4 regions of the Halobacillus salinarum genome follow, and region 3 is predicted to be linked to each of the others. Evidence: predicted binding sites of a transcription regulator. Region 3 holds the regulator's gene; each other region holds the start of a gene.
The links. The regulator Rex, encoded in region 3, represses fermentation and respiration genes when NADH is low (regulators of the CRP and FNR family bind a similar motif). The targets are predictions, from matches to a motif close to TTGTGAAATATTTCACAA.
Positions count from the first base shown of each region.

Region 1: a site for Rex is predicted at 1,154-1,171, ahead of MUN89_RS14885 (cytochrome ubiquinol oxidase subunit I). Genes of this name have one in related genera too.
Region 2: a site for Rex is predicted at 1,195-1,212, ahead of MUN89_RS03065 (cytochrome ubiquinol oxidase subunit I). Genes of this name have one in related genera too.
Region 4: a site for Rex is predicted at 1,013-1,030, ahead of qoxA (cytochrome aa3 quinol oxidase subunit II). Genes of this name have one in related genera too.

Region 1 covers NZ_CP095073.1:2,897,667-2,899,872, reverse strand. The annotation lists gene MUN89_RS14890 (ABC transporter ATP-binding protein) at 1-1,057, shown strand, start outside; gene MUN89_RS14885 (cytochrome ubiquinol oxidase subunit I) at 1,263-2,206, shown strand, end outside.
Region 2 covers NZ_CP095073.1:547,142-549,347, forward strand. The annotation lists gene MUN89_RS03055 (DmpA family aminopeptidase) at 1-694, opposite strand, end outside; gene MUN89_RS03060 (hypothetical protein) at 765-908, shown strand; gene MUN89_RS03065 (cytochrome ubiquinol oxidase subunit I) at 1,355-2,206, shown strand, end outside.
Region 3 covers NZ_CP095073.1:4,150,377-4,152,582, forward strand. The annotation lists gene MUN89_RS21215 (MDR family MFS transporter) at 1-484, opposite strand, end outside; gene MUN89_RS21220 (redox-sensing transcriptional repressor Rex) at 580-1,236, opposite strand; gene moaC (cyclic pyranopterin monophosphate synthase MoaC) at 1,250-1,738, opposite strand; gene MUN89_RS21230 (ABC-F family ATP-binding cassette domain-containing protein) at 1,909-2,206, shown strand, end outside.
Region 4 covers NZ_CP095073.1:1,722,447-1,724,652, reverse strand. The annotation lists gene qoxA (cytochrome aa3 quinol oxidase subunit II) at 5-895, opposite strand; gene murB (UDP-N-acetylmuramate dehydrogenase) at 1,327-2,206, shown strand, end outside.

The sequences.
Region 1 (2,206 bases), 1.3 Mb from region 3:
TGATAATTTCAATTCCTGGCGTATCGCTACTAAAAAAAGTGCGATGTTCCGTCCATTTGTTGAGATGAGTAATGCTGTAGGGACGGTTATTCTTGTAGCATACGGTGCGTACCTGATCTTACAGCAGGATATTCAAGTCGGTACATTTGTTTCCTTTGCTTTTTTCTTAGGAATGTTTTGGGAGCCGATTTCGAGGCTCGGACAAATGTACAATCAGCTGCTGATGGCGATGGCAGCCTCAGAGCGGATTTTCGAATTTTTGGATGAACAGCCGAATGTAGAAGAAAAAATGAATGCTGTCGACATGAAGAATATGAAAGGTCATATTGAGTTTGACCGCGTACAGTTTGCCTATGATGAAAAGCGTATAGCGCTTCACGAAATTTCTTTGGAAATGAAGCAAGGTGAGACTGTAGCATTGGTTGGTCATACGGGATCCGGCAAGTCTACGATTGCGAACTTGATCAGCCGTTTTTACGATCCAACTAAAGGAACTGTGAAGATAGATGGCATTGACTTAAAGGATGCAGCTATTGACAGTATTAGACAGAACATAAGTGTCGTGTTACAGGATACGTTTATATTCTCAGGGACAATATTAGAAAATATTAGATTCGGACGTCCAGATGCTGCCGATGAAGAAGTCATAGAAGCAGCGAAAGTAGTCGGAGCGGATGATTTTATTAAACGATTAAAAAATGGATACGATACCGAAGTGGAAGAAAGAGGAAGCATCTTATCAGCGGGAGAACGGCAGCTGCTTTCGTTTGCCCGGGCCCTGCTGGCTGATCCGAAAATCCTTATCTTAGATGAGGCTACCGCAAGTATCGATACGGAAACAGAAATGAAAATCCAGGAGGCCTTAAAACGGCTGCTCAATGGACGGACGGCGATAATTATTGCCCATCGCCTTTCAACAATTAGAGAGGCAGATACGATCTTTGTTCTCGAACATGGTAAAATATTAGAAAGTGGCTCTCATAAGGAGCTCATGCAAATGAAAGGTGAATATTTTGACCTGGTGAAATCACAATTTCAAATGCTGGATGCCATTTAGTCCAAAACTCTGCAGTGAGATCTGCAGAGTTTTTTTGTGTTAAAGGGGGAGAAGACAGGGTAAGGAAGAGTAGGTAAATTTGTCAAAAACATGACTTTGTGAACCATGTCACAAAATCGTCATGTCTCATTCCACTTAAAAGCAATGGAGTGTACTATACTGATGACAATACGGATTTTAGATGAAACAGCAAGGAGGTTTTACAATGTTGGGTCTTGATAGCGTTATACTCAGCCGAATGCTCACTTCCCTTACATTAGGCTTTCATATCATATTTGCAACCATCGGAGTTGGAGTTCCAGTCATGGTCTCTATTGCCGAATTTATCGGGATCAAGAAAAAGGATCCTCACTATACGCTGCTCGCCAGAAGATGGACGAGAGGGTTTACGATTACCGTAGCTGTGGGAGTTGTAACAGGTACAGCGATTGGCCTGCAGCTTTCCTTGTTATGGCCAAGCTTTATGCAAATTGCCGGAAATGTTATCAGTCTGCCATTATTTATGGAAACTTTTGCTTTCTTCTTTGAAGCAATTTTCTTAGGGGCTTATCTTTATACTTGGGATCGTTTTAAAAATCCACTATTTCACTGGCTGTTATCTATTCCAGTCATTATTGGATCGACGATGTCTGCCTTCTTTATTACTACGGTCAATGCGTTTATGAATACGCCCCAGGGCTTTCAGCTTGAGGGACGTACCATTACAGCTATTAAGCCGTTAGAAGCGATGTTTAATCCAGCTACACCTACGAAAGTATTTCACGTCATTTCGTCTTCTTATTTAACTTCAGCGGCTGTTTTGGCTACGATTACCGCAATAATTATACTGGCAAAAAAAGGGTCCGTCTATCACAAAAAAGCGTTAAAACTCACCGTCATCTCAACTTTTATTTTTGCAGTTGTCACCGCATTTGCCGGAGACTTATCGGCTAAATTTTTGGCGGATCACCAGCCTGAAAAACTCGCAGCGGGAGAATGGCATTTTGAAACAGAGAAGGGTGCCGATTTGATTGTCTTTGGAACATTAAATGAAAACAACGAAGTAGAACATGCGCTTCGAATTCCTAATGCGCTTAGTTTCCTAGCCCACGAGGACTTCAATGCTGAAGTTACAGGCCTTGATGAGACTCCGAAAGATGAACAGCCTCC
Region 2 (2,206 bases), 640 kb from region 3:
TATCCTTTTGCTGTTCAACTTTCTCCAGTTTCTCTGCAAGTTCCGTTCCTACAGGACATCCTTGAATGGTTAAATCGCTTAACCTGCCAAAATTGGCAAGTACCAGCACTCCGAGCGTATAAGTCCCGTGGGGAAGGGGCATCTGCCTAGAAGCGGTGCCGATGCCGCCTTTTAACGAATAGCAAACCATGCCTCTTCCTGCGCCGGCACTGCCTTCGTCAAAAGAATCGGAGGCGGTGTTCAGCGCATTCCATACGTGCTTTTTTGTGACGGCTTGGGCCCGGATATCATTCAAATACATATCGTTGCATTCCCCGATAACCGGGTTGACCGTTCCAGTCGTCCGGCCGATTTCCGGATTGTTGCTCAGCATAGATTGAATGAGCGCATCTGCTGCCGTCCCGACATTCAGCGTATTCGTCAGGATGATCGGGGTTTCCAATACGCCGAGTTCATTTAATTGAATGGTTCCCATCGTCTTACCGAAGCCGTTTAACACAACGCTCGAAGCTGTTAATTTTTCCTGAAACAGGCTGTCTTGGTGAGGGATGATCGCCGTAACACCTGTCTGCACAGGCCCGTCACTAAGGGTCACATGACCGACCGTGACTCCTTCTACGTCCGTGATCGCGTTCTTTTTGCCGGGGGTAAGATTCCCGATAGTTAATCCGTAGTCTCTGATTCGTTTCTGCATAGACGCACTCCTTCCGCTCTCTTAAGGTTCATTGTATCATTAAGGAAGAGCCTAACGGGGAGGGTGAAGCGTGCTGATTTTCTTAGGGTTTCATATTTTGATTGGATTGCTGCTCATCTCTGTCCGCGGCCGGCTGCCGAAGCCGATCATTACCTTTTTTACGGCTTTTCTCGCTATGAGTTTTATTTATTTCAGCGCTCTCTTGTTATTTTGAATGGGTTTGACGATGCTGCTTTAAGGAAAAGGTCCTACTAGGAGGCGATCATATGGGAATGGCGCTTGGAATTGTGATTTTGTTTGTATTAATCGGAGTGGTCCGGGTGCTGCTTGGTATTCCTTCATCACGCGGCCGAGCCGATCACTACCATGACCGTGACTATTCATAAGTTCAGGCAGGACTCCTGTCACGAGGAAGAAGTGCTGACTTTTTGAAAGCCGCATTGGACGATTTTATCGTTCAATGCGGCTTTTTTTGTCGGGAAAATGGGAAAAACCACTTTTTGTGAAAAAAATCACAACTGTCACAAATTCGCTACATAGCTGTAACAATTTAGCCAAATCCATCCAGCACAGAGAACAGTTTTTTCGGATACAATAATCATGTGAAGTATCGAGCAAAGGTTACTATTTAACTATTAATTCAAGTGCGGAGGGAAGCTTATGAATGAACTCATGCTGGCAAGGCTGCAATTTGGCGCAACTACAATTTTTCACTTTTTATTTGTGCCGTTATCCATCGGCTTAGTGTTCATGGTCGCTTTAATGGAAACATTCTACGTTGTGAAAGGTCAGGAAATTTACAAGAAGATGGCTAAGTTCTGGGGGCATTTATTTCTTATTAATTTTGCCGTTGGCGTCGTGACCGGAATCATTCAGGAGTTTCAGTTTGGCATGAACTGGTCGGAGTATTCCAGGTTTGTAGGCGACGTGTTTGGGGCTCCGCTTGCGATTGAAGCGCTCCTTGCCTTTTTTATGGAATCCACGTTTATCGGGTTATGGATTTTCGGCTGGGACCGGTTATCAAAAAAAGTTCATTTAGCCTGCATCTGGCTCGTTTCTCTAGGGACGGTGCTGTCTGCGATGTGGATTTTGGCTGCCAACTCATTCATGCAGGAGCCGGTCGGCTTTGCGATGAACAACGGCAGAGCCGAGATGAACGACTTTTTCGCGCTGTTAACAAATCCACAGTTTCTAGTCGAGTTTCCTCACGTCATCTTTGGTGCGCTTGCGACAGGAGCCTTTTTTATCGGCGGGGTCAGTGCCGTCAAGCTTTTGAAAAAACAGGAAGTTCAGTTTTTTAAGAAGTCCTTTTCCATGGCGATGGTCATCGCTTTAATTGCCGGAATGGGAGTCGCCTTCAGCGGGCATTCTCAGGCGAAGCATTTAATGGAATCCCAGCCGATGAAAATGGCAGCGAGTGAAGCGCTCTGGGAAGACAGCGGAGATCCTGCGAGCTGGACGATTTTTGCAGGTATCAATACAGAGGAAGAAAAGAACGATTTTCAAATCGCT
Region 3 (2,206 bases):
AGTCCAAATATTGAATGAGCACACCGCCAATGGTCGGGCCGATTGCCGGAGCAACCATTGCTGCGACCCCATACACGCCGACCGCAAGTCCCCGCTCGTGCCGGGGAAAGGAATTAAAGATCAGCGCCATAGCGATCGGCATCATTAAGCCGCCCGCCATCCCTTGAATCGCCCGGGAGATGATCACCATGCTGAGTGTTTGTGAGAAAAACCCGGATAACGAACCGGCAATGAAAATCGCAAGTCCGGTAATGTACACCTTTTTCTTGCCGAATCGTTCGCCAAAATAGCCGGTCAGCGGCATCGTCATTCCCATGGATACCATAAAAATCGTTAAGATCCAGCCGACTGCCACCGCATTGGAATCAAAGATCTCGATAAACCGCGGCAGCGTCGGATTCAGCATACTGTTGTTTAAAATGACCGTAAATGTCCCAAACAGCACCGATACGACAACAAGCCATTTGTTCGGAAGTTTCTTCATAGCCGTTCCTCCACATCTATAGTCCCTTCTATTGTTTAGACATTTATTTCGGGTTTCAAACAAAAAAAGGACAACCGAATCGGTTCTCCTTTTGGTTATTCTTCTTCCTCTTCCTCGCCGGTGAGCGGGTAATGCTTTAAGAAATAGACGAGCGCCTGCAGCTCAATCGATAAATCAATATGGTGCACCCGCACGCTGTTCGGTACAGTAATTCTTGCCGGGGTGAAGTTTAAGATGCCTGAGACGCCAGCGTCCACGAGTCGGTCGGCTATTCCCTGGGCAGCTGAAGCGGGTACGGTGAGTATGGCCACTGTTAAATCGGTGATCTTGTTTTCCAGGTCGTCGATATGTTCAACGGGCACGCCGCCGACTTTCTGCCCGACCCTTTCTTTGTTCGTGTCAAAAGCGACTTCGATCTTCGTATTATTGTTTTTCGTAAAATTATAGTTTAAGAATGCCGTCCCCAGATTCCCGACCCCGATTAAGGCAACCTTGGTCGTCTCATCCTGGTCGAGCGTTTTTCTGAAAAAGGAAAGCAGGTATTCTACATTATAGCCATAGCCTTTTTTCCCGAGCGCTCCGAAATATGAAAAATCTCTGCGGATCGTTGCCGAGTCCACCTTTACGGCTTCACTTAGCTCCTTCGAAGAGACTCTCATTTTGCCCTGGCTATGTAAATTGTTTAAAAAACGGTAGTACAGCGGTAACCGTTTGGCTGTTGCCTGAGGTATCTTAGTTTGTTCCAGATCCATTTCGTCTCCTCCTCTATGTGTCCTGACGCTTGAAATCGCCGCTTTTGCCGCCGGTTTTTTCCTCCAGGTACGTTGGTCCGATGACCATTCCTTTGTCGACAGCTTTACACATATCATACACCGTCAGTGCTGCTGCGGACGCGGCCGTTAGCGCTTCCATTTCTACTCCCGTGCTGCCCTTCGTTTTAACTGAAGCCCGGATTAACAGCTCCGGCCCACCCTGTGCAGTATCCCAGTCGAACGTCACATCGACGCCTTTTAAAGGAAGCGGATGGCACATAGGAATCCAGTCCGGGGTATTTTTGGCGGCCATAATCCCAGCCACCTGGGCCACAGACAATACATCGCCCTTCGCGATATCGTTGGTGGTTATTTTTTTGTAAATGACTTCATTGACTTGCACACTGGAGCGGGCAACGGCTGTCCGCACGGTCTCTCCTTTTTCAGAGATATCGACCATTCTGGCCCGGCCTTGCTCGTTGAAATGGGTAAAATCAGCCATCTCCTTCACTCCTTCGTTCAAAAAAATTTCACAATCTCGGTAACTGAAAGACTACTCTTATTCTACCAAAAAATCAACAGGAAGTCGTTAAAGATTTCACAAAGTGGAGTCTCGAACCTTGCTACTTCCTTCCTACATAAGATACACTTATGGCATTGAGGTGAAACGACATGATTCTCATGCAATTAAATCAAGTAACGAAGCGCTTTGGCGCCGAGTTAATTTTATCGGATATTAAGCTTGAAGTACAAAAGAATGACCGGATCGCCATCGTCGGCCGGAACGGTGCCGGCAAATCGACGCTGCTCAAAATGATGGCCGGGGAAATCAGCCATGATTCCGGTAACATATTCAAACCCAAAGAGACGACGATCGGTTATTTAGCTCAAAACACCGGGCTCCAGTCCGACAAGTCGATCTTTGAGGAAATGGAGCAGGTCTTTGCCGGCTTGAAAAAGCTTGAAGCGG
Region 4 (2,206 bases), 1.8 Mb from region 3:
ACTCCTAGTGAGATTTTTCCTGTAATTCAGGGTTTTCGCTGATTAACTTCTTTCGTACTTTGACCGCATAATCTGGTTGTTTTGCATGATCGACAAACTGTAAATGAGTGGAGGAGAAAGCCATTGTCTTCACGTCCCCTTTTAACAGCAAGTGGTTATACTTGTCTTGAGAAAGCTTAGGCGAATTTTGCTTCGTATCCTTCACCCATGCTTTGAAATCCTCTGCTGTATCAGCGTGGACTTTGAAAGTCATGTCATTAAAGCCTTCACCAGTAAAGTTTGCATTACGGCCATTGTAAACGCCAGGATGATCTGCCTGTAAATACAGTTCATTTTTCATCCCTGCCATGTTGTACTCTTGTCCTCCTAATTGGGGGATCCAGAGAGCAGCCATAGAATCTGCAGAAGTTAACACGAATTTCACTGCACGATCCTCAGGAATATGAAGGTAATTCACGGTTTCTATCCCTTGTTCTGGATAAGAAAAGAACCATTTCCAATCAGCAGAAGTAGCTCGAATAACTAGTGGATCTTTATCTGTAGAGCTTTCTGGAACTTTCTCCAAACTGTAAATCGTAGTTACAGTCGGCCAAGCTAACAGGATAACTATGACGATCGGGATAGCCGTCCATAGTATTTCCAGCCACGTATTGCCTTCAATTTCTTCAGGATCACGCCCATCATCTTTTTTACGTTCCCGGTATTTGACTAACATGATTGTGAATAGTACAAATACGGCTGCTACAATAATAAGCATGAGGATAATTGACCAATAAATCAAATCCTTCTGAGCATCTGCTACCGGCCCCTTAGGATTAAGAACAGGCAGAGCACTGCAGCCAGACATTAAAAAGAGAAACGAACTTGAGATTAAGAACGTTTTAAGTAATTTCACATCAGGTCACCTTCCTTTTATTAACTGAATCCTCACCCACTACATCAGATTTATATTTTAAATAAGAGTTCAGGTCGGACAAATCATTACCTATATTAACAGAAAAATTGACATTATTTGCGTATTATTTCACATGTGTCATTAAATTGTCATGGTTTTAGAAAATTCAGTCCGGACGAAAGTGGGCAGATTTTCCATTTCCACGTCAGTAGGGGTCTGAAACGGGAAATTATGGCTGATCTCAAATTTTTCTCTTACCCATTTCAGCTATCCCTTCTCTCCTATCCTTTTCCTATGTATAATGGACAACAGCCGGGTCTCTTGTCCATATGCTATTCTAAAGGAAACGTACTTTTTTTAAAAACATATGGTATTACCAGAGACATAATCAAAGCTGAAAATAAATGAATTTGAAAATAGGAATGGTGTGAATGGATAAGCAAAAAATTATTTATCATAAACTATTGAATCTTGTGAAGCCTGAAAATGTAAAAGTGAATGAAACGTTGAAAAACCATCTTTATACAAAGCTTGGCGGCGTTGCGGACTTTTTTATTACTCCGACAACCTTCCAGGAGGTCCAAAATGTTGTGCGGTTCTCCAATGAAGCCGAAGTCCCTTTTACATTACTCGGAAATGGATCAAATTTAATTATTAAAGACGGCGGTATACGAGGTATTGTCATAAATTTAAAGCATTTGAATGATATTTCGTCGGAAGGTACTACGCTTGTTGCTCAAAGTGGTGCAAGGATAATTGATGCTTCCCGTCATGCCTTGAAGGAAAGTCTGTCGGGATTGGAATTTGCCTGTGGAATTCCAGGCACTGTCGGAGGAGCTCTTTATATGAACGCAGGTGCCTATGGCGGAGAGATAAAAGATGTCCTCGATTATGCTTATGTCGTAGACAAAGATGGAAACCTGGTGAAACGTCTGGCTTCTGAGCTTGGCTTGGATTACCGTACAAGTAACATTCCTGATAATGGCGACATTGTTCTTGAAGCTACTTTCCATCTTAAGCCTGGCAATTACGAAGAGATCAAGGCAGTGATGGATGACCTGACATACAAGCGGGAATCCAAGCAGCCGCTTGAATACCCTTCTTGTGGCAGTGTCTTTAAACGCCCCCCTGGTTATTTTGCCGGGAAACTCATTCAGGACAGCAACCTGCAAGGGACGAATATCGGCGGAGCAGAGGTGTCCACGAAACATGCTGGATTTATTGTCAATAAAGATAATGCTACGACCAGTGATTATATTTCTCTCATAGAACACGTCCAATCTACCGTCAAAGAAAAGTTTGGCGTAGATT